One region of the Streptomyces sp. NPDC046925 genome, then DNA from elsewhere that is predicted to be linked to it. Evidence: riboswitches for the same ligand, from Rfam matches in the RefSeq annotation. Region 1 holds a riboswitch; each other region holds the start of a gene.
The links. Region 1 has a riboswitch for cyclic di-AMP ahead of ABZ906_RS30650 (C40 family peptidase). Riboswitches for the same ligand answer to the same signal wherever they lie in the genome.

Region 1 (7,086 bases):
GGTAGAGGCTACTCGTCAAGTGGTCGAGAACAACCACATCCAGATCAGAAATGTTCGGAAACGAAAAAATAACGAAAGATCCAATGAGGCCAACGTGCTCGCCCGCGGCGAACGGCAGCACCTGAAGGCGCACGTGGGGCAGTTGTGCGGCCTCCAGTAACCGTTTCAACTGGCCGTCGAGCACCTCGTGTCCACCCACCTGCCGGTGCAGCACCGCCTCGTCGAGAATCACGCTCAGGTGCAGCGGCGGAGCGGCGCGCAGCACGTCCTGGCGGGCAAGACGGACGTCGACCAGGGCGTTCACCTGCTCGTCCGGCAGCCCGTCGAGCGCCGCGCGCGTCACCGCACGCGCGTAGTCCGGGGTCTGGAGCAGGCCGGGCACGACGCTGGTCTCCAGCGTGCGGACCTGGCGGGCCTGCGACTCCAGGCTGATGAAGTCGCGGTAGGCGGGCGGCAGCAGGTCACGGTAGGCATGCCACCAGTGGCCGCGCCCGCCGTCCTCCTCCGAGCCCGCCAACGCGACCAGCAACTGGCGCAGATGGGGGTCTTTCGCCTCGTACGCCTCAAGCAGCAGGCGTACGTCGGCGGCCTTGGCCCCGCTACGCCCCGTCTCGATCCGGCTGACCTTCGACTGATGCCAGCCGACCCGATCGGCCGCCTGGCCACTGGTGAGCCCGGCCTTCGTGCGCAGCTCGCGCAGCTCGGCACCGAGTTTCCGGCGGCGCACCGCGGGACCGTAGCGCATGTCCTTCTCCTTCCCGGCGGAGGCGCTTGTCCGGCCTCCGACGGCCTCTCACCGGCGACAGTAGAGGAAGCGACGGCCCCACGCCCAAATACGGTCTTCCGTAGCAGAGTTCACCGCTTCGAGCGACAGATATATGCACATCTTGATGGATGACCACCTGTGAGGGGCCCGGGAGTGGCAGGCTGGCGCAAAGCACCATTCCGGGACTGTTCTCGTGCCTTCCGCTACGAGTCGGAGCCGAGCCCCGGTGGGAAAGGGACACGTCGCCATGGCAGACCTTCAGGAAGCATCCGTCACCCTGCCGAGCGATCCTGCCTCGGTCTCCGCGGCCCGGAAGTACGTCTCGAACGTCCTCGCGGAGTGGGGCCTGCCGGACGACACGGAAGTGGCCGACACGATCCGGCTCATCGTCTCCGAACTCGCCACGAACGCCGTCCAGCACACCCGCGGCCAGTCGCCCACCTTCACCGTGGACGTCGAACTCGACCGGGAGGAGCAGCTGCGCATCGGCGTCACCGACAGCCATCCCCGCTACCCCAAGCGCCTGCCCGCGGCCGTCCAGCAGGACAACGGCCGCGGCCTGGTGATCATCCGCTGGCTCACCATGGAGTGCGGCGGCCGTCTGTCGGTCACTCCCACCCCCGAGGGCGGCAAGACCGTCTGGATCGCGCTGCCCTGGACCGCGCCGGTCCGCGGCGAAGCGGCGGCCCCCTCGGGCTGGCGCTCACCCCGCTGAGCGCCCGAAGGCTCCCCTCAGCAGCGCCCGGAAGGTGTCCGCCGCGGGATGCGGCTCATCGGTGCGGTGGACGACCGAGATCGTACGGCGCAGGTTCCCCGGCTCGAGGGACCGCACCCCCACCGGCGTCACCGCCGTCCGCGCCACCATCTCCGGCACGACGGCGATGCCGAGCCCGGAACTGACAAGGGCGCACACCAGCGCGTAGTTCGGGGTCTCCACCAGGACCGAGGGCGTCGCCCCGGCCCGGACGAGGGAGGACTCCACGCCCTGCCGGGGCGGATGCGCGGGCGCCATGCTGATCAGCGGGTGACCGGCCAGCTCGCCCAGGGGCAGCCGGGAGGAGGCGCTCGCCAGCGCGTGGCCGGGCGCGGTCACCAGGACGAGCTCCTCGACCAGTACCGGCTCCGCGGTCACGGACGCGGGCAGCGGCACCGGGTCCATCGGTTCGTACGTGTGCGTGAGCGCCAGATCGACCTCGCCCGCCGCCACGGCCGCGACACCGAGCGGCGGTTCATAGCCCCGCACCGTCAGGTCGATGTCCGGGTGGGCGCGGCGGAACGCGGTCAGCGCGGGCGGCACCAGATGGATGCCGGCGCTGGTGAAGGTGCCCACGCTCAGCCTGCCGCCGGACAGGCCCGCAAGCCGGGCCAGTTCGTGCCGGGCCTGCTCCATCTCGGCGAGGACCCGGCGCGCCCGGGCGAGCAGCAGTTCGCCCGCGCCGGTCAGCCGTGCCCCGCGGTGATGCCGGACCAGGAGCGGGGTGCCCGCCTCGCGTTCGAGCTTGGCCAGCTGCTGGGAGAGGGCGGGCACGGTGTAGCCGAGGCGCTCGGCGGCGCGGGTGATCGACCCGGCCTCGGAGACCGCCACCAGTGCGGCGAGCCGCGTCGGGTCGTACATGGGCTCTCCCGGTGCAGGAGCCGGCGGGCGGTGGTGCCGTGTGGCGCTGTCCGCCGGCGTGGGGCTAAACGCCTGCTTAAGGCAGACCCCAGGATATTGCACATACCTGCTGAAGGCAGAAGAACGGCAGGCTGGGTGGCATGGACGCTCAACTGGTCGCTTTCACCGGAGTCGCCGCGGGCATGGTCGCCATGCCGGGCGCCGACTTCGCCGTCGTGGTGCGCAACGCGCTGGCTTCCCGCCGTGCCGGGGTCGCCTGCGCGGTCGGTGTCGCGGGCGGGCTCGTGGTGCACACGGCCCTCGCGGTGGCGGGGGTCGCGGCGGTCCTGGCGGCGGTTCCCACGCTCTTCCGGGCGCTGCAGGTGGCGGGCGGGGGCTATCTGCTCTACCTCGGCTACCGGGCGCTGCGGTCGGCGGCGCGGCCGCTCCGGGACTTCGGCGCGAACGCCGGGGAGGGCCGCGGGGACGGGGACGGCCGTGGCGGGGGCGGCCATGGCGAGGGTGACGGGGGCCGTGAGGAGCGGCCGGCGGTCGGGGGCAGCCTGCGTCAGGGCTTCCTGACCAACGCCCTCAACCCGAAGGCGCCCGTCACCTTCCTCAGCGTGCTGCCCCAGTTCGTGCCCGCGGGCACGTCCGCGATGCCCAGGACACTGCTGCTCGCGTCCGTCATCGTGGCCCTGGCCCTGGTGTGGTTCCCGACCGTCGCGCTCCTGGTCGACCGGCTCGGGCACCGGCTGCGCCGGCCGCGGGCGGTTCGCGCGATCGAGGGCGGCACGGGCGGCGCGCTCAGCGTCCTCGGCCTGGTGCTCCTCACCGAGGCTCTGCTCGCCTGACGTCGTCGGGCGCGTCCGACTCCTTGTCCCTGTCCGCCGCGCGGCGCACGAGGAGGGGGAGCAGGCCCCACAGGCCCGAGCACACCACGAGCGTGCCCGCGCTCGCGATGATGCCGCCGGTTCTGCCGACCGCCACGTCGACGACCAGGAGCACCGCACCGGCGATCGCGAACACCAGGACCACCAGGCCGAGGCCGGCGAGGCGGGACGACACCCGTACGATCCGCGGCTTGGCCTGCCGCCCGAACAGCGACCTGTGCACGGCGGCCGGCGCGGTGAACAGCGCCGCGGCGAGGACGGCCAGGAGGAGCGTGCTGACGTACGTGGCGCGCTGCATCGTGTCGAGCGACGGGAAGCGCTCGGTGAAGGCGAGCGTCAACAGGAACGCGAAGAGGATCTGCACGCCGGCCTGCGTCACGCGCAGTTCCTGGAGGATCTCCGAGAAGTTGCGGTCGGCCCGCTCGAAGCGCGTTTCGTTGCGCGGCTGCTTGTCCCGGTCGTCGCGCGGTGGCTCGTCCCGGGCGGTGGAGCTGTTGTTTCCGGCCATGGCGCACGAGTATCCGCGTCGACGCTCTCCACGCCTGGCGGGCGCGCCGGTCAGGGGGCTCGCGGGGGCCGGTCGGGCGGTGGCGGGGAAGCCGCCGCCACCGCCCGACGGGCAGACGATCAGTGCCGGGTGATCAGCGCACCCTGCCGTACCAGACGCTCTTCGTCCAGATCTTCTCGAGCCGCACCACGGTGTTCGACTTCGGGGCGTGCCAGATCCGGCCCTTACCGGCGTAGATGCCGACGTGGTAGACGTTCCGGCCGGAGTGGAAGAAGACCAGGTCGCCGCGGACGCGCTTGGACGCGGAGATGTGACGGGTCTTGTTGTACTGCTGTGCGGCCGTACGCGGCAGCTTCTTGCCCGCGCGCTTGAACGAGTAGAGGGTCAGGCCCGAGCAGTCGAACCGGGACGGCCCCGTCGCTCCGTAGCGGTACGGGGAGCCCTTCTTCGAGGCAGCGATCTTGAGCGCTTTGGTCGCGTGCGTCGCGGCCTCTGCTTCCGGCGTGAGTCCCGGCGCCGCGAGCGTGCCGCCTACGACGGCGAGCGTGAGGGCGGATACCGAACCGGCCCTGGTGAGCAGCGACGGAACATGATTCAGCGCGGTCATGCGCAACCCTTCGTCAGCCGCCTGTGAAGGATGACCTGTCGGATTCGGGCTGGCGAAGTTGCCCGGCCGCGGTGTGCGGCTTCACCCCAAGGGTCGGCGTCCGGACCTTCCGGACCGACGACCCGTCTTGCTTGGGTCCTCCACTCCTGCCGATGCACCGATGTCGACCGGTCATCCGGGCGGCGGCAGGACTCGGCGTCCGCCCGGACCGCCCCGCCGCTGTGGCGGGGGCTTGTCGTCGGAAGGGATCTTGACCCGTCAAGTGGTCGAATTCCGAGCCGAAACGGCGTTTTGTGAACATCCTCACGACTGAACCGTTCGGGTGGACAGGGTGGGATTCGGAATCGGCCCGAGGGGTCCGACGATCGTTCGACCAGCACCGGAACGAAGAATTCCGGCCCACGCGTACGCATCTGACGCAACCGAAGGCGGCCCGAAAGACGACAATTGTCTACGCCGAACGAGGTAGCCCGTTTGGTTCGTTTGGAAGTGGGCCCGGACGGTGCGGACTTCAGGGGCGGGGTGACGGAGGCTCAGGGCACCTGCGGAGGCGGCACGGTGACCCGTCCGGCCCGCCGCTCTCCGTCGAGGACACGCAGCGCTCTGGCCAGCGTCGGTGCGTGCACGGCACTTTCGCCCCCGCTGGTGCATGAGCGTCAGGGCGTCCCGCAGGGCCGTCGCGCTGCCGACCAGGGCCTGGGCGGCGCGCAATCCGCCGTAGGTGTCCGTGGCGCGTGCGGGGTTGATCCGGCCCACCAGGTCGACCACTTCGAGATACCGGTCGATCAACTCGCCCTCGGCGCGAGTGAGTGCGGGCAATGGAGGGAGTTCGGGCGGCAGCACCGGCGGGTCACCTCGCGTCCGGGGTGTCGAGATTCGCGGTGTCGAGGGATGACTTGCGGCTCGCGATGATCCGGTCCACCAGGCCGTACTCGACCGCCTCGGGGGCGCTGAGGATCTTGTCGCGCTCGATGTCGGCGGCGATGCGCTGCGGGCTTTGGCCCGTGTGCCGGACGAGCAGCGCCTCCAACTGGCTGCGGGTACGCAGGAGTTCGTCTGCCTGGATCGCCAAGTCGCTCGTCTGGCCGTGGATCGGCTCGGCGATCGAGGGCTGATGGATCAGCACCCGGGCGCCGGGCAGCGCGAACCGCTTGCCGGGGGTGCCCGCGGCCAGCAGGACGGCGGCCGCCGACGCGGCCTGGCCCAGGCAGGTCGTCTCCACGTCACAGCTGACGAACTGGATCGTGTCGTAGATCGCCGTCATGGCGCTGAACGAGCCGCCGGGGGAGTTGATGTAGAGCGCGATGTCGCGGTCGGGCGCCAGATATTCGAGGTGCATGAACTGCGCCATCACGTCGTTGGCCGAGGTGTCGTCGATCGGTGTGCCGAGAAAGACGATGCGCTCCTCCAGGAGCTTCGAGTAGGGGTCGAGGGTCCGCTGCCCCGTACTGGTGCGTTCGGTGAACTCGGGCAGGACATAGCGGTTGAACGGTCGGTTCATGGCACGTCTCTCCTCTGCCGGGGGTTGGCTGCTCCCCAAGGCTTCTGTAAAAAATGTACAGGACGTACGTAACGTCGTGGGGAGGAGCATGTTCCGGTGATCCCGCCGGAGTCAACAGACGTGCCGTGTTTCAGCCGCCCGCTGAAAGCCGGGGCGACGGTGCGCGGGGCCGGATGACGGGTGCGGCGGCATGGGCATACTCCGGCTCGTCGCGCACCCGGCGGCCGGTCGTCAGTCGTCGGCCGCCGGTCGCCCGCTGCCGGTCGTCCGCCGTCAGTCGCCCCGAGCCGAAAGCGCCGTATGAACCCGGAAGTCCACCAAGCCCCCGACGCCCGCCGGACCGCCGACGCCGGTGGCGGTCTGGTTCACCTCACCGCCCGTGAACTCGCCGCGGCGATCCGGGCCCGCGAACTCTCCGCGCGTGAAGTCGTCCAGGCGCACCTGGACCGGATCGAGCAGGTCAACGGCGCCGTGAACGCCGTGGTGACCCTCACGGCCGAGCGCGCGCTCGACGAGGCGCGCGCCGCCGACGAGCGAACGGTGCGCGGCGCACCGCTCGGTCCGCTGCACGGCCTGCCCGTCGCCCATAAGGACACGCACGACACCCGCGGCATCCGCACCACCTACGGGACCCCGCTCCTGGCCGACAACGTTCCGGACCGCGACGAGCTCATCGTCGAGCGGATCCGCGGCGCCGGCGCGATCACCATCGGCAAGACCAACGTGCCCGAGTTCGCGGCCGGTTCGCACACCGTCAACCCGGTCTTCGGCGCCACCCGCAACCCCTACGACCTCACGCGGTCGGCGGGCGGCAGCAGCGGGGGAGCGGCGGCCGCGCTCGCATGCGGCATGCATCCCCTGGCGGACGGCAGCGACATGGGCGGTTCGCTGCGCAACCCCGCCTCGTTCTGCAACGTGGTGGGGCTGCGCCCCTCGCCGGGCCGGGTGCCGACCTGGCCGGACGCCACCCCGTGGTCGACGATGGCCGTGCAGGGGCCGATGGCGCGAAACGTCGCCGACGCGGCCCTGCTGCTCTCCGTCGTCGCCGGTCCCGACCCGCGTTCGCCGATCTCCCTGGAGACGCCGGGGAGTGCGTTCGCCGGGTCGCTGGAACGCGATCTGACGGGACTGCGGATCGCCTGGTCGCCGGACCTGGGAGGAGCGGTGCCGGTCGACCGCGAGGTCACCGATGTGCTCGCGCCCGCGGTCACGGCCTT
Region 2 (7,086 bases), on a different contig from region 1:
GGAGCCCCCGCGACGGGTGCCGAGAACGGACTGACCGTGGCCTGAGGGGTGGTTCCGCACCTCGCGGAGCAGCGAATTTGTCGAACGGACTTCGAACGCAGGGCCAAAGCTGTGCCCGCAGTCCGCCGAAAGACGTCCGAATGCCCGTTTCCTGAGAGCGTGAAACCTGACGAAGATTGTCGCGCCCGCATACCGCCGGGTACAGTCGCCGCACTGCTCTGCCCCCTGCTGCCGAGGCGAAAGAGAAGTTGGTGAACGACCGTCACCCGTCGGGGAGCTCGACACCCCCGGCCTCGGCACCCGCCGACTATGCGCCCTACGCGGCGTATGACCAGCAGAGCACCCCGCATGGCGCCTATGCCGGATACGACGGCTTCTCCACCGGAAGCTTCGACACCACGGGCAGCTATGCGGCGGCCGGTCCCGACACCGGAAGCTTCGCGTCCGACCCGCTCTTCGGCGACATGCCCGGCAGTTCGTACGACACCGGCCAGTGGGCCACGACGGGCACACAGCAGACGCTGAACTACGACCCGTACGCCGCGCAGCACCAGGCCGCGTACGACACAGGCGGGTACGAGACCGGCGGCTACGACACCACGGCGATGTGGTCCACCGGCGGCTATCAGCACCTCTCCGCCGACATCCCGGCCCAGTCCGGTCCCGACACCAGCGGCCAGTGGGACGCCACCGCCTGGAACCAGCCGCAGCAGACCGGCCCGTGGGAGACGCAGGCCTTCGACACCGGCGCGTACGACGCGACTGCGTGGAACTCCGGCGGCCAGGACATGACGTACGGGGCCGGGACCACCGGGACGCATGAGGCGTTCGGCACCACCGAGGTGCACGACACTCTCGGGACGCACGACGCGCTCGGGGCGTACGAAGCCGGGGACACGCCCGGAGCGCCGGACGCGTACGAGGCTGCTGAAACGTACAAGCATTCGCCCTACGACACCGGGTCCTACGATTCCGAGCCCTTCCCGGCCGGGGATCACTCGCCCGAGGCGTACGCCCAACCGATCCCCGCCGAGCACGAGTTCACGCCCGACGAGGCCCCCGCCGATTACGAGGCTCCCGCCGATTCGCTCGGCCCGGTCGAGCCGAGCCCCATCGAGCCCAGCCCGGGCGGCCCCGCCGGTGACGACGGGCCGCCGGTCATGGACCGCTCGCACGGCTCCCGCTCGCGGGCCCGCCGCCGCTCGCCCGCCAAGCGCTCCGCACTCTTCACCGTCGCCGTGCCGTCCGCCTGCGTGATGGGCGTCGCGGGTATCGCCGCCGCTTCCGTGGGCGACTTCGGCGGTGGCGACGAGAAGGAGGCGCAGGCGGCCTCGGCTCCGGACCCCGCGTCCGTGCAGCCTTCCGCCGCCAACAACAAGCTCGACACGCAGCTGGCCAACCTCTCCGCGGACGCCGGTGACTTCGCCGACCGCGCGAGCCGTACCCAGGAGCGCATCGACCTCAAGGCGGAGAAGGTCGCCGCCGAGAAGAAGGCCGCCGAGGAAGCCGCGCGCAAGGAGCGCCTGCGCCCCAAGTTCGCGCTGCCGGTCAAGCAGCAGGGCCTGAGCGCGTACTACGGACAGGCCGGCATCAACTGGATGTCGGCGCACTCCGGAATCGACTTCCCGGTGTCGTACGGCACCGAGGTGCTCGCCGCCACCGACGGCACCGTCTCCACGAAGTGGAACAGCGCCTACGGCAACATGGCGATCGTGACCGCCAAGGACGGCACGGAGACGTGGTACTGCCACCTCTCCACGCACAAGGTGTCCAGCGGCCCGGTCAAGGCAGGCGACCCCATCGCCTTCTCCGGAAACTCCGGCAACTCCACCGGCCCGCACCTGCACTTCGAGGTGCGTCCCGGCGGCGGCTCGGCGATCGACCCGCTGCCGTGGCTGCGCAGCCACGGCCTCGACCCGACGTAACTCCGGCCGCCGCCGCGCGCGTTACAGCTTCTCCACCGGCGCGTACCGCAGCAGCAGCCGCTTCGGCTTCGGCTCTCCGAAGTCCACCGTCGCCTCGGCGTTCGCGCCCGTGCCCTTCACTCCGACCACGGTCCCGAGGCCGAACTGGTCGTGCGTGACCCGGTCCCCGATCGACAGTGCGACCACCGGCTTCTCCGTGGCGCGGCGCGTGGCGAAGCCCTGCGCGCCCCCGGTGCGCGAGCGCGCCGACGACAAGGAGGAGGCGATTCCCGCCGCGGGACCCGAGGATGCCGGTGCGCCGACGGAACCCGTCCGCTTCCAGTCCAGGTGCGCCTCCGGGATCTCCTCCAGGAACCGCGAGGGCGGGTTGTACGAAGGCTGCCCCCAGGCGCTGCGCATCGAGGACCGCGTGAGGTAGAGCCGCTCCCGCGCGCGCGTGATGCCCACGTACGCAAGGCGGCGTTCTTCCTCCAGCTCCTTGACCTGGCCGAGGGAGCGCATGTGCGGGAAGACGCCGTCCTCCATGCCGGTCAGGAAGACGACCGGGAACTCCAGGCCCTTGGCGGTGTGCAGCGTCATCAGGGTGATGACTCCGGAGCCGTCGTCCTCCTCGTCGGGGATCTGGTCCGAGTCGGCGACGAGCGCGACCCGCTCCAGGAACTCGGAGAGCGTGCCCGAAGCAGCCGTGGCCGCGCCCGCGTCCTCTGCGGCCTCGGTGTCCCCTTCCGCGGCCTCGGCGCCCCCTTCGCCCTCGGTCTCCCCTGCGGCTTCGGTCTCCCCTTCGCCGCTCTCACCGGCTTCGCCGTTGTCCTGCTCGAACTCCAGTGCCACGGCGGCGAGTTCCTGGAGGTTCTCGATGCGCGTCTCGTCCTGCGGGTCGGTCGAGGCCTGCAGCTCGGCGAGGTACCCGGTCCGTTCGAGCACGGCCTCCAGGACGACGGCGGGGCCCGCGCCGGACTCGACGATGGTCCGCAGCTCCTCCATCAGCGTGTTGAAACGCTTGACGGCGTTCGCCGAGCGGGCCGCCATTCCGTACGCCTCGTCGACGCGCTTCAGCGCCTGCGGGAAGGAGATCTTCTCGCGCTGCGAGAGCGCGTCGATCATCGCCTCGGCGCGGTCACCGATGCCCCTCTTGGGGACGTTCAGAATGCGCCGCAGCGGGACGGAGTCCTCCGGGTTCGCGAGCACGCGCAGATACGCGAGGACGTCCCGGACCTCCTTGCGCTCGTAGAAGCGGACGCCGCCGACGACCTTGTAGGGCAAGCCGACGCGGATGAAGATCTCTTCGAAGACACGGGACTGCGCGTTCGTCCGGTAGAAGATCGCGACGTCGCCGGCCTTCGCGTCGCCCGCGTCGGTGAGCCGGTCGATCTCGTCGGCGACGAACTGCGCCTCGTCGTGCTCGGTGTCGGCGACATAGCCGATGATGCCCGCACCCGCGCCCGCGTTGGTCCACAGGTTCTTGGGGCGGCGGCTTTCGTTGCGCTCGATGACGGCGTTGGCCGCGGTGAGGATCGTCTGCGTGGAGCGGTAGTTCTGCTCCAGGAGGATCGTCGTCGCGTCCGGGTAGTCCTCCTCGAACTGGAGGATGTTGCGGATCGTGGCGCCGCGGAAGGCGTAGATCGACTGGTCGGCGTCGCCCACGACACACAGCTCGGCGGGGTCGTCCCCCTCGCCCCCGGAGGGGCCGACCAATTCGCGCACCAGGGCGTACTGGGCGTGGTTGGTGTCCTGGTACTCGTCGACCATCACGTGCCGGAAGCGGCGGCGGTAGTGCTCGGCGACGTCCGGGAACGCGCGGAACATGTGGACCGTCGTCATGATCAGGTCGTCGAAGTCGAGGGCGTTCGCCTCGCGCAGCCGCGACTGGTACATCGCGTACGCCTGGGCGAGCGTCTTCTCGAAGCCGTCGGCGGCCTGACCCGCGAAGGTCTCCTCGTCGATCAGCTCGTTCTTCAGGTTGGAGATCTTGGCGCTGAAGGACTTCGGCGGGAACTTCTTCGGGTCGATGTCCAGGTCACGGCAGACCAGCGCCATCAGGCGCTTGGAGTCCGCGGCGTCGTAGATCGAGAAGGAGGACGTGAAGCCGAGCTTCTTCGACTCGCGGCGCAGGATGCGGACGCACGCGCTGTGGAAGGTCGACACCCACATCGCGTTGGCCCGCGGCCCCACGAGCTGCTCGACGCGCTCCTTCATCTCGCCGGCGGCCTTGTTCGTGAAGGTGATCGCCAGGATCTGCCCCGGGTGCACGTGCCGCTCGGCCAGGAGGTGCGCGATGCGGTGCGTGAGGACCCGGGTCTTGCCGGAGCCGGCGCCCGCGACGATGAGCAGCGGGGAGTCCGCGTGCACGACGGCCGCGCGCTGGTTCTCGTTCAGACCGTCGAGGAGGGCCGCCGGGTCGATCACGGGGCGCGGGGCGCCGCCGCGATAGTGCGCGTCGCGGGGTGCGGGCGCGTCGAACTTCCCGTCGAACAGATCATCCGGAATGGACTCCGGAGTGTTGTCCTCGGGCGGTGGCGGGGGCTCTTCCTCCGAAGCCCGCGAGGGCTTGAGGTCCGCCAGGAAGCTGTCATCAAAGAGGCTGCTCATCGCCTCCCGAGTCTAGGCGGCCGCACTGACAACCCGCCCCGGGTTCCGGCCACGTCACTCTCGCCTACGCCCTGCTCGCGGACGATCACTCTCCGCTTCGGCACTTCGTGCCCACGTCAAGAGCTTCGTAAAGTAACGAAAATGTATCGGGCATATCGAACATCAACCTTCACACGGACCACACGAGTTGGCTAGCGTGCTGCCCGGGCTGCTCGTACTCCCACCGGCGAACCCCGCCGGGAACGGGTGGCCTCCGCCGAGTTCGATCTCCTCGGAGCCGGGGACCCACGATGAACTTGGGGTGAATCGGTCCCGTACGCAGTACGGGACTGTAGGGCAACCTTCCGGAACCACCCGCCCGAACCCGACAGCTAACCCGGTAGGCGGTCTACGGAAGGAGTCGCCTCCCTTGGCGTCGCACCGCAAGCCGCGGACCCGCATTGCCGCCCTGCGCGCAACCCCCGCCCTCGGCATCACGACGGCGGCCCTCACCTCCGTGGCCCTGCTGTCACAGAGCGCGCAGGCGGCACCGTCCGCACCGCAGAAGCCCAGCCTCGAAGAGGTCCAGAAGAAGGTCGACGACCTCTACCACCAGGCGGGTGTGGCCACACAGAAGTACAACTCGGCCAAGGAGCGCACCGACAAGCAGCGCAAGAAGGTCGACACCCTGCTCGACGACGTCGCCGAGCGCACCGACAAGCTGAACGAGGCCCGCCAGGAGCTTGGCTCGTTCGCCGCCGCGCAGTACCGCACCGGCGCCGTCTCCGAGACCGCCACGATGATGCTGGCCGACGACCCGCAGGGGTACTTCGACCAGAACCACCTGTCGGACCGGCTGACCGCGCGCCAGAAGAAGGCGGTCGACGACTACCAGACGAAGCAGGCCGCCGCGACGAAGCAGCGCACGAAGGCCGCCAAGAGCCTTCAGACGCTGAGCGACTCACGGGACGACCTCAAGACGAGCAAGCAGGCCGTCCAGGAGAAGCTGGGCAAGGCGCGCACGCTGCTCTCGGAGCTGACGGCCGAGGAGAAGGCGCGGCTCGCGGCGATCGAGAAGAAGAAGGAAGAGGCGGCCAAGCGCAAGGCCGCCGAGCTGGCCCGCAAGCAGGAGGCCGAGGCGGAGGCCAAGCGCAAGGCGGCGGAAGAGGCCGCGGCCAAGGAGCGCGAGAAGAACAAGGAGACCCCCGACTCGGGCTCCGGTTCCGACACCGGCTCCGGCTCCGGCTCCGGCACGGGCTCCGGCGGCACGGATGGCGCCTACGCGACGAAGGCCGCGAAGGTCATCAGCTTCGCGGAGGCGCAGATCGGCAAGCCGTACGTGTGGGGCGCCACCGGCCCCGACTCGTACGACTGCTCCGGGCTCACGCAGGACGCCTGGAAGGCCGCGGGGATCTCCCTGCCGCGTACGACGTGGGACCAGGTGAAGGTCGGCACGACCGTGAAGACGGCCGACGCCAAGCCGGGTGACCTGGTCTTCTTCTACGACGACATCAGCCACGTCGGTATCTACATCGGCGACGGCAAGATGATCCACGCCCCGAAGCCGGGTGCGAACGTCCGCACCGAGTCGATCTACTACATGCCGATCCACAGCGTGGTGCGGCCCGCGTAACCATCGCTTGCCGAAAACGGCCCTCCACGCGCGCGTGGAGGGCCGTTTTACGTCAGTGGGGCGGGATCAGGTCCACATCACCGCGATGAAGATGTTCGCGACGGTCAGCAGCCCGACGGCGCCGAACATCGCCTTGTCCACCTTCTCCTCGTCGCGCTTCACGTAGACCAGCGCGAGGATCACGATCAGCACGGCCATCTTGATGCCGATCTTGACGTTGTTGACCGGGTTGTCGTCCGCCTGGTTGAGACCCACCAGGACGACGCCCGTGACGAGCATCGTCAGGGCGCCGTGCAGCATCGCCGGGTTGAAGCGGGCCGTGCCCTGGCCCATCTGCTTCATCTGGGTGAGGAAGCCACCCAGGAGCGAGGCGATGCCGATGATGTGCAGGCCGACGAAGAGATGGGTGAGAACGTCCATGGCTCCGGAGCCTAGCCGGGTCATATCACCACTCCGCAGCCAGGTCGGCCGCAAGTGCCGCATCGGTCACACACCTGCGCGAAGGGCGCCCGGCCCGGCAGATCGTGCAGTCACATGCGGTCACCGGCGGCGCACTTCCGTCAGTTGCGGACAATCCGTCACCAAGTCGTGACCGCCAGGTTTAGCGTCCTTCGTCAGGTGACCGGCTCCCCACCGCCGTCCGGACCAGGGGCGGCAGTCGGCCACCACCGCCGAGAATCCGGCGGCGGTCCGCTCCCCCTGTGCGGGCTGCCGCCGGAACCTTAAGGAGCCCCCCTTCGTGGCAGCGCACCGCAAGCCCAGACAGCGCTCGCTCAGTGGCCATACGGCCCGCACCGCCGCCACCATCGCCCTTGCCGGGGCGGCCACGGCCACCGTCTTCGACGGCACGGGACACGCGGATCCACGGCTCAGCCCGTCCGAGGTGAAGTCCAAGGTCGACGCGCTCTACCGCGAGGCGGAGATCGCCACCGAGAAGTACAACGGCGCCAAGGAGAAGTC
Region 3 (7,086 bases), on a different contig from region 1:
TCGCGATCGCCTCGTCGCCCAGGGGGTTCACGCCGGGGCCCGCGGCCAGGGAGTGGCCGACCAGGACGTGCAGGCACTTCACGCGGTCCGGCATGCCGCCCGCGCTGGGGAAGCCCTCCAGGACCTCGATGGCGTCACGGCGCGCGATGTAGTCCTCGTGCGCCTTGCGGTACGCGGCGGCAAGCTCCGGGTCCGTCTTGAGCCGCTCCGACATCTCCTTCATGACGCCGTTGGCCTCGAGCGTGCCGATCGCGGAGGCGGCCCGCGGGCACGTCAGGTAGTACGTCGTCGGGAACGGCGTCCCGTCCGGCAGGCGCGGCGCCGTCTCGACGACGTCCGGCTGCCCGCACGGGCAGCGGTGGGCGATGGCCCGCAGGCCGCGCGGCGGACGGCCGAGCTGCTGCTTGAAGGCCTCGACGTCGGCGTCGGTGGGCTCGGTGCGCGGGGTGGTCGGCGGGGGCGTTTCCATGCCTGTCTTTCGATCGGTTCTCTACGAGAGGTGGGTTCTCTAGGAGAGGTGGGTTCTCTAGGAGAGGTGGGTTCTCTAGGAGAGGTGGGTTCTCTGCGAGAGGTACTGGTGGGAGAAGGTCAGTCCTCGTCCGGGCGGTCCGCCTTGTCGACGCCGTCCCAGACGTTGGAGTACCAGGGCCTGGCGGCCGCCCCCTGGTCGGAGCGCTGTTTGTTCGCCGCCGCGGGATCGATCACCGTATAGCCGGTCTCGCCCGGCATCACGTAGTGCAGGCGGTCCCGGATGCGCTGCTCCGCGTACGCGTCGTCCCGCCAGCGGGCCTTCTCGTCCCGCAGCTTCTCGACGTTCTCGCGGCGCTCGGCCTGCTCCTTGCGCTGCTCGGCGATCTCCTGGCGCTGGGAGACGTACTGCCTTATCGGATAGGCGAGCGCGACGACCAGCGAGCAGAGCACGAGCGCCAGGAGCGCGGCGCGTCCCGTGAGCCGGGAGCGGCGCGCCTGCCGTTTGGTCTGGGAGCGGTAGACACGCTCCGCGGTCTGCTCGCCGAGCAGCCGCAGCCTGGTCGCGGTGGAGAACCGGTCGCGGTCCTTCACGGCCATGTGTGCCGCCTCCCCGATACGTACGAACGTCCCCGCACACGGTACGGGACCGAGTACGGGGACGTACGTAACTACTCAGCGGTGCCGGAGCCCAGTAACAGCTCAGCCCTTGAAGCGGGGGAACGCCGAACGACCGGCGTAGACCGCGGCGTCGTCGAGGATCTCCTCGATGCGCAGGAGCTGGTTGTACTTGGCGACGCGCTCGGAGCGGGCCGGGGCGCCGGTCTTGATCTGGCCGCAGTTGGTGGCGACGGCGAGGTCGGCGATGGTGACGTCCTCGGTCTCGCCGGAGCGGTGCGACATCATGCACTTGAAGCCGCTGCGCTGGGCCATCTCGACGGCGTCGAGGGTCTCGGTCAGCGAGCCGATCTGGTTGACCTTCACCAGGAGGGCGTTCGCGGACTTCTCCTCGATGCCGCGGGCCAGGCGCTCGGGATTGGTGACGAACAGGTCGTCGCCCACGAGCTGGACCTTGTCGCCGAGCTTCTCGGTGATGACGTTCCAGCCGGCCCAGTCGTCCTCGAACAGCGGGTCCTCGATGGAGACGAGCGGGTACGAGGAGACGAGCTCCTCGTAGTACTCGGTCATCTCGGCGGCCGAGCGGTCCTTGCCCTCGAAGGAGTACGTGCCGTCCTTGTAGAACTCGGACGCGGCGACGTCGAGCGCGAGCGCGATCTGCTCGCCGGGGACGTAACCGGCCTGCTTGATGGCCTCGAGGATGAGGTCGAGCGCGGCGCGGTTGGAGTCGAGGTTCGGCGCGAAGCCGCCCTCGTCGCCCAGACCGGTGGACAGGCCCTTGTCCTTCAGGACCTTCTTCAGCGTGTGGTAGACCTCGGTGCCCCAGCGCAGGGCCTCGGAGAACGACTCGGCGCCGATCGGCGCGATCATGAACTCCTGGATGTCGACGTTCGAGTCGGCGTGCGACCCGCCGTTCAGGATGTTCATCATCGGAACGGGCAGCAGGTGCGCGTTCGGGCCGCCGAGGTAGCGGAAGAGCGGCAGGTCGGAGGCCTCAGACGCGGCGTGCGCGACGGCGAGCGAGACGCCGAGGATGGCGTTGGCGCCGAGCGAGCCCTTGTTGTCGGTGGCGTCGAGGTCGAACATCGCCTGGTCGATCAGGCGCTGCTCGGTGGCGTCGTACCCGACGAGCTCCGGGCCGATCTGCTCGATGACGGCGAGGACGGCCTTCTCGACGCCCTTGCCCTGGTAACGGTTGGGGTCACCGTCACGGAGTTCGATGGCCTCGAAAGCACCGGTGGACGCACCGGACGGAACGGCGGCACGACCCGTGCTGCCGTCGTCGAGGCCGACCTCGACCTCGACCGTGGGGTTGCCTCGGGAGTCCAGGATTTCCCGGGCTACGACGACGTCGATGGACGGCACGAGCATCTCCTTCTGGGATGTGACGCGAGTACGCGGGGCATCGGCCCCGCGGACACGAGCCTAACCGGCTCCCGGACAACAGCCAGCCGACCGCCCGTCCTGTGGACAAACCGAGAGCGAATTGTTTACGAACGGAACAAACATACCCCGCCCCCGGTGCGTACGGGGGATACGCGCACCGGGGGCGGGGAGTCTGCGGGGACGGGGGTGGCGCCCGTAGGGGCGCGGGGAACTGCGCGGCCAGCCACGGGACACCCGCAGACGATCAAGGTCCGCGAGGCGCCCCGCCAGAATCAGCTCAGGTGGAGCTGCTGGCCGGGGTAGATCATGTCGGCGTTGTCGATGATGTCGCCGTTGAGCTTGTACACCTTGTGCCAGCCGCCCTTGACCTTCTCGGCCTCGGCGATCTTGGAGAGGGTGTCACCCTTCTCGACCTTGTACTCGCCGTCACCCTTCTTGACCTTCTTGCCGGTCGGGGTCTCGACGGTCTTCTTGGACTCGGTCTTCGGGGCGGCCTTCGGAGCGGCCTGCTGCGGCTGCTCGGTCTGCGGGGTGGGCTGGCTCTTGGGCTGCTCCTGGGTCTGCTGCGGGGCGCTCTCCTGCGCACCGCCACCCTCGTTGGAGGCGCCCGAGAGGCCGACGCCGCAGCTCGGCCAGGCACCCTTGCCCTGACCCGCGAGAACCTTCTCGCCGATCTCTATCTGCTGGGCCTTGGAGGCCTTGTCGGCGCTGGGCGCGTACTTCGTGCCGCCGTACGCCGCCCAGGTGGACGACGAGAACTGCAGACCGCCGGTGTAGCCGTTACCGGTGTTGATCGACCAGTTGCCGCCGGACTCGCACTGGGCGACGGCGTCCCACTCGGAGTTCGTCGCGGCGGAGGCCTGGCCGGCCGCCATCAGCGGGGCTGCGACCGCGACACCGGTGACGCCGGCGAGCGTGGCGACACGGGTGGCCTTGGACGGGCGGCGGTGCTTGCCCTTGCTGGAAAACAGCATGAGTGATCCCCTCACCGACGCCTGCGAGGTGAGCTGTCGGGTTCGGGCCGATGAAGTTGCCCGGCCGCGCTTCCTTGAGCGCGACTTAACCCCTAGCCGTTCCTGACCGTCCCTCCGCATCGCTCTCGCGATGCCGAACGGCCGGGCCCGGCGGAAACCTTGGGTCCCCCGCTCCTGCCTACGGCGCTTACGCGACGACTGTTCCCGAACGGCCGTTGGCAGGACTCGGCGTACCGACCGGCGGGGCCCGCTGTGGCGAGCGGTCACGACCGTAGGCATGCCCCCGGCCGAATTCCAAAGACGATCAGGGCCTTTGAGACCCATGTCTCACTTGCGCCAATCTGGACATCAGACGCAAAGCGACTCGCCAACTACCCCTACTTTTCGCCCAAATCGAGGCTCTGACCGGGAAGGATGAGGTCGGGGTCGGAGCCGACCGACTGCTCGTTCTCGGCGTACAGCTCGGTCCACCCGCCCTTCACGTCGAGGTCGTCGGCGATGGTCCAGAGGTTGTCTCCGGAGCGGACCGTGTACGTCCCGTCGGAGCCGTCCTGCCGGCGCTCGTCGCCACGGGAGGCATGCCGGCCCGAACCTTCGCGGGAGGAGTCCTCCGCCGCCTCGTCGTCCGCGCTGCCGCCGCGGTGGCGGCCCTCGCCGTCACCGGCCGAGGGGGTGGGGTCGGACGAAGTGGCATCGTCACGGCCGGACTTGGCCGAGTCATCCGACTTGTCCGACTCGTCGTGATTCTTGTCTCGCGACTCGTCGTCGGCGCCGGACTCGCCCGACTCGCCCGACTCGCCGGAAGCCTTGTCCGACGACTTCTTCGAGGACTCGTCCGAAGGCTCGGCGCTGTCCGAGGGGTCGGCCGACTCGCTCGGCGACGCGCTCGGTTCGTCCGACCCCTTCGACCCGCCGGGCTTGGTCGACTCCGACGAATCCGAGGACTCCGTCGACTCGTCGGAAGGCACCGTCGTGATCGGCGCGCCCGGGTCGACCTCGGCGGCGGCGCCGCCCTGCGTGAGACCGGCGACCGGGGCGCAGCTCGGCCAGGCCTTGGGGCCCTGGTCGTCAAGAACCGCCTCGGCGACGGATATCTGCTGCGAGCGGCTGGCCTGATCGGCGCTCGGGGCGAAGTCGAGGCCGCCGTAGTTCTCCCAGACCTCCTGCGAGAGCTGGAGCCCGCCGTAGTACCCGTTGCCCGCGTCCGCGCTCCAGGATCCGCCGCTCTCGCACTCCGCGAGCTTGTCCCACGTGGCGGTGTCCGCCGCGCTCGCGCTGGTGGCGCCGAGCAGCGGGATGGCGATCGCCGATCCTGCGACTCCTGCCGCGACGATCAGGGCCGGGGCCTGGCGGGGGCGTCGGTGACGACCATTGCCGGAGAGCATGCGGTTGCCTTTCGCGTGACTGGAGCGACGACTGCGGCACGGGAGGCCGAGTCGTCGGTGAACGTAGCGGCAGTCGAACGCTTGTCACAAGTCGATGCAGCGGAGATCACGTGAAAGTCACAGTCTTGACGGCATGTCAGCTGGACGGTGTCCCGGGCGTCTGATATTTGCTCCGCTGTGCGGGTGCGAACTCCACGGGCAGGGTGCGGAGTCCACGCATGATGAGCCCGCCACGCCACCTCAAATCACCAGGTTCCGCCGCTAGTCGCAGGTCAGGAAGGCGCCGCAGCAGGGTCGCGAGGGCGGTCTGCCCTTCGAGCCTGGCGAGCGGAGCACCGAGACAGTAATGAATGCCATGGCCGTAGCCGAGGTGCTGGTTGTCGCGGCGGGAGAGGTCGAGCGTGTCCGGATACCGGAATCGTTCCGGGTCGCGATCGGCGGCGGCAAGGACGACGAGGACGGGGTCTCCGGTGGCGATCTCCTCCCCGCCGACGGTCAGCGGCTCGGTGGCGTACCGCCAGGTGGCCAGTTCGACGGGCCCGTCGAAACGGAGGAGTTCCTCAAGGCCTGTCTCCAGGAGGCCGGTGTCCCCGTCCCCGAGGGAGGCCTGGAGCCGCTCGCGCTGCTCGGGGTGGGTGAGGAGGGCGAAGGTGCCGTTGCCGATGAGATTGACGGTGGTCTCGAAGCCGGCGAAAAGCAGGATGAAGGCCATCGCGGCGGCCTCGTTCTCCGTGAGGTGCTCGCCGTGGTCGGAGGCGCGGATGAGCCCGGAGATGAGGTCGTCGCCGGGTTCGAGGCGCTTGCGGTGGATCAGCTCGGCGAGGTAGCCGCGCATCTTCTTCACGGACCGGGCGACCCCGCCCCTCGGCCCTCCGCCGTGACGGATCATCATCCCCGCCCAGTCGCGGAAGTCGTCCTGGTCCTCGCGGGGCACCCCGAGCAGGTCGCAGATGGCGTAGATGGGGAGCGGGAAGGCGAAGTCGTGGATGAGGTCGGCCTCCCCCTTCTCCGCGAACCGGTCGATGAGGTCGTCGGTCAGCTCCTGCACGCGGGGCGCGAACTCGGCGACGCGGCGGGGAGTGAAGGCCTTGGAGACGAGGCGTCGCAGCCGGGTGTGGTCCGGCGGGTCGATGTTGAGCAGGTGCGTCATGAGGTTCGCACTGCGCTCGCCGGGGATGCCGGTCTTGCTCTTCCCATGCGAGGGCTCGCCGTGATGCGCCGGGTTCTTGCTCAGCCGCGGGTCGGCAAGCGCCTGCTTGGCATCGCCGTACCGGGTGACCAGCCAGGCCTCCACACCGCTGGGCAGCCGGGTCTTGCGCACGGGGGCGTGCTCGCGGAGCCAGGCGTAGGCGGGGTAGGGGTCGGTGGCGAACTCCCACGAGAAGAGTTCGGGTACTGGCCCCTCGGCCTCGGGCGTGAGGTGGTGCGCCCCTGCGGGGCAGGCTGCGGGGGTGTCCCCGGCGGGGGCGGGGGGCTGGTCTGGCATGGTGACGACGTTATCCGGCTTTCTACTGGCCCCTGGGCCCTGGTTGCCGTCATCACCGGCTTCGCCGAGTTCGTCCTCAAACGCCGGACGGGCTGGAACCCCCCTCGGCCGCCAGCACCGCGTCCCGGTAAGCCCGCGCCGCCGCCCGCAGTGCTGCCTCCGGGTCCGTGCCCTCCGACTCTGCTCGCAGGGCCAGTGCCAGGAGGTCGTAGCCGATGCCCTCTCCGGAGGGGGCGGGGACGTCCAGGCCCGCTGTCCGTACCCGTGAGGCCAGTTTCGCGGCGAGGGCCAGGCCCGGCTGGCCCAGCGGGATGCCCTCCGTCACGGACGTGCGCTGCTTCTCCTGCGCCTTCATGCGCAGCCAGTTCGCCTTCACGTCCTCCGGGGTGTCCGCCGAGCCGTCGCCGAAGATGTGCGGGTGGCGGTGGATCAGCTTCTCGACGATCGTGCCCGCCACGTCGTCCACCGAGAAGGGGGCGTCCTCGTCGTCCTCCGCGATGCGGGAGTGGAAGACCACCTGGAGCAGGACGTCGCCGAGCTCCTCCCGCAGTTCCTCCCGGTCGCCCTCCTCGATCGCCTCGACCAGTTCGTACGCCTCCTCGATCGCGTACTTCGTCAGGCCCTTGTGCGTCTGCTGGGACGACCACGGGCACTCGATCCGGATCTGGTCCATGACCTGGACGAGATCGAGGAGCCGCGCGCCCGGCAGGTCGTACGACGCCGGGAGCAGTTCCAGGTCCGGCATGGACACGCGACCCGAGCCGGCGAG

Region 2: another riboswitch for cyclic di-AMP. It lies ahead of ABZ906_RS34475 (C40 family peptidase); the one in region 1 lies ahead of ABZ906_RS30650 (C40 family peptidase).
Region 3: another riboswitch for cyclic di-AMP. It lies ahead of ABZ906_RS44990 (transglycosylase family protein); the one in region 1 lies ahead of ABZ906_RS30650 (C40 family peptidase).

The regions. Positions count from the first base shown of each region.
Region 1 covers NZ_JBEYWZ010000009.1:72,845-79,930, forward strand. Annotated here, with positions in the region: gene ABZ906_RS30625 (helix-turn-helix transcriptional regulator) at 1-745, opposite strand, end outside; gene ABZ906_RS30630 (ATP-binding protein) at 1,014-1,481, shown strand; gene ABZ906_RS30635 (LysR family transcriptional regulator) at 1,470-2,381, opposite strand; gene ABZ906_RS30640 (LysE family translocator) at 2,522-3,214, shown strand; gene ABZ906_RS30645 (DUF6328 family protein) at 3,192-3,761, opposite strand; gene ABZ906_RS30650 (C40 family peptidase) at 3,895-4,368, opposite strand; cyclic di-AMP (ydaO/yuaA leader) riboswitch at 4,372-4,547, opposite strand; partial or broken gene ABZ906_RS30655 (hypothetical protein) at 4,902-5,211, opposite strand; gene ABZ906_RS30660 (ATP-dependent Clp protease proteolytic subunit) at 5,219-5,869, opposite strand; gene ABZ906_RS30665 (amidase) at 6,170-7,086, shown strand, end outside.
Region 2 covers NZ_JBEYWZ010000011.1:162,093-169,178, reverse strand. Annotated here, with positions in the region: gene ABZ906_RS34490 (alpha/beta fold hydrolase) at 1-45, shown strand, start outside; gene ABZ906_RS34485 (M23 family metallopeptidase) at 252-1,925, shown strand; gene ABZ906_RS34480 (ATP-dependent DNA helicase) at 1,947-4,514, opposite strand; cyclic di-AMP (ydaO/yuaA leader) riboswitch at 4,759-4,916, shown strand; gene ABZ906_RS34475 (C40 family peptidase) at 4,924-6,126, shown strand; gene ABZ906_RS34470 (hypothetical protein) at 6,193-6,546, opposite strand; gene ABZ906_RS34465 (NlpC/P60 family protein) at 6,866-7,086, shown strand, end outside.
Region 3 covers NZ_JBEYWZ010000023.1:56,984-64,069, forward strand. Annotated here, with positions in the region: gene ABZ906_RS44975 (DUF501 domain-containing protein) at 1-469, opposite strand, end outside; gene ABZ906_RS44980 (septum formation initiator family protein) at 589-1,068, opposite strand; gene eno (phosphopyruvate hydratase) at 1,171-2,451, opposite strand; gene ABZ906_RS44990 (transglycosylase family protein) at 2,745-3,446, opposite strand; cyclic di-AMP (ydaO/yuaA leader) riboswitch at 3,450-3,642, opposite strand; gene ABZ906_RS44995 (transglycosylase family protein) at 3,824-4,831, opposite strand; gene ABZ906_RS45000 (cytochrome P450) at 4,968-6,317, opposite strand; gene ABZ906_RS45005 (nucleoside triphosphate pyrophosphohydrolase) at 6,394-7,086, opposite strand, start outside.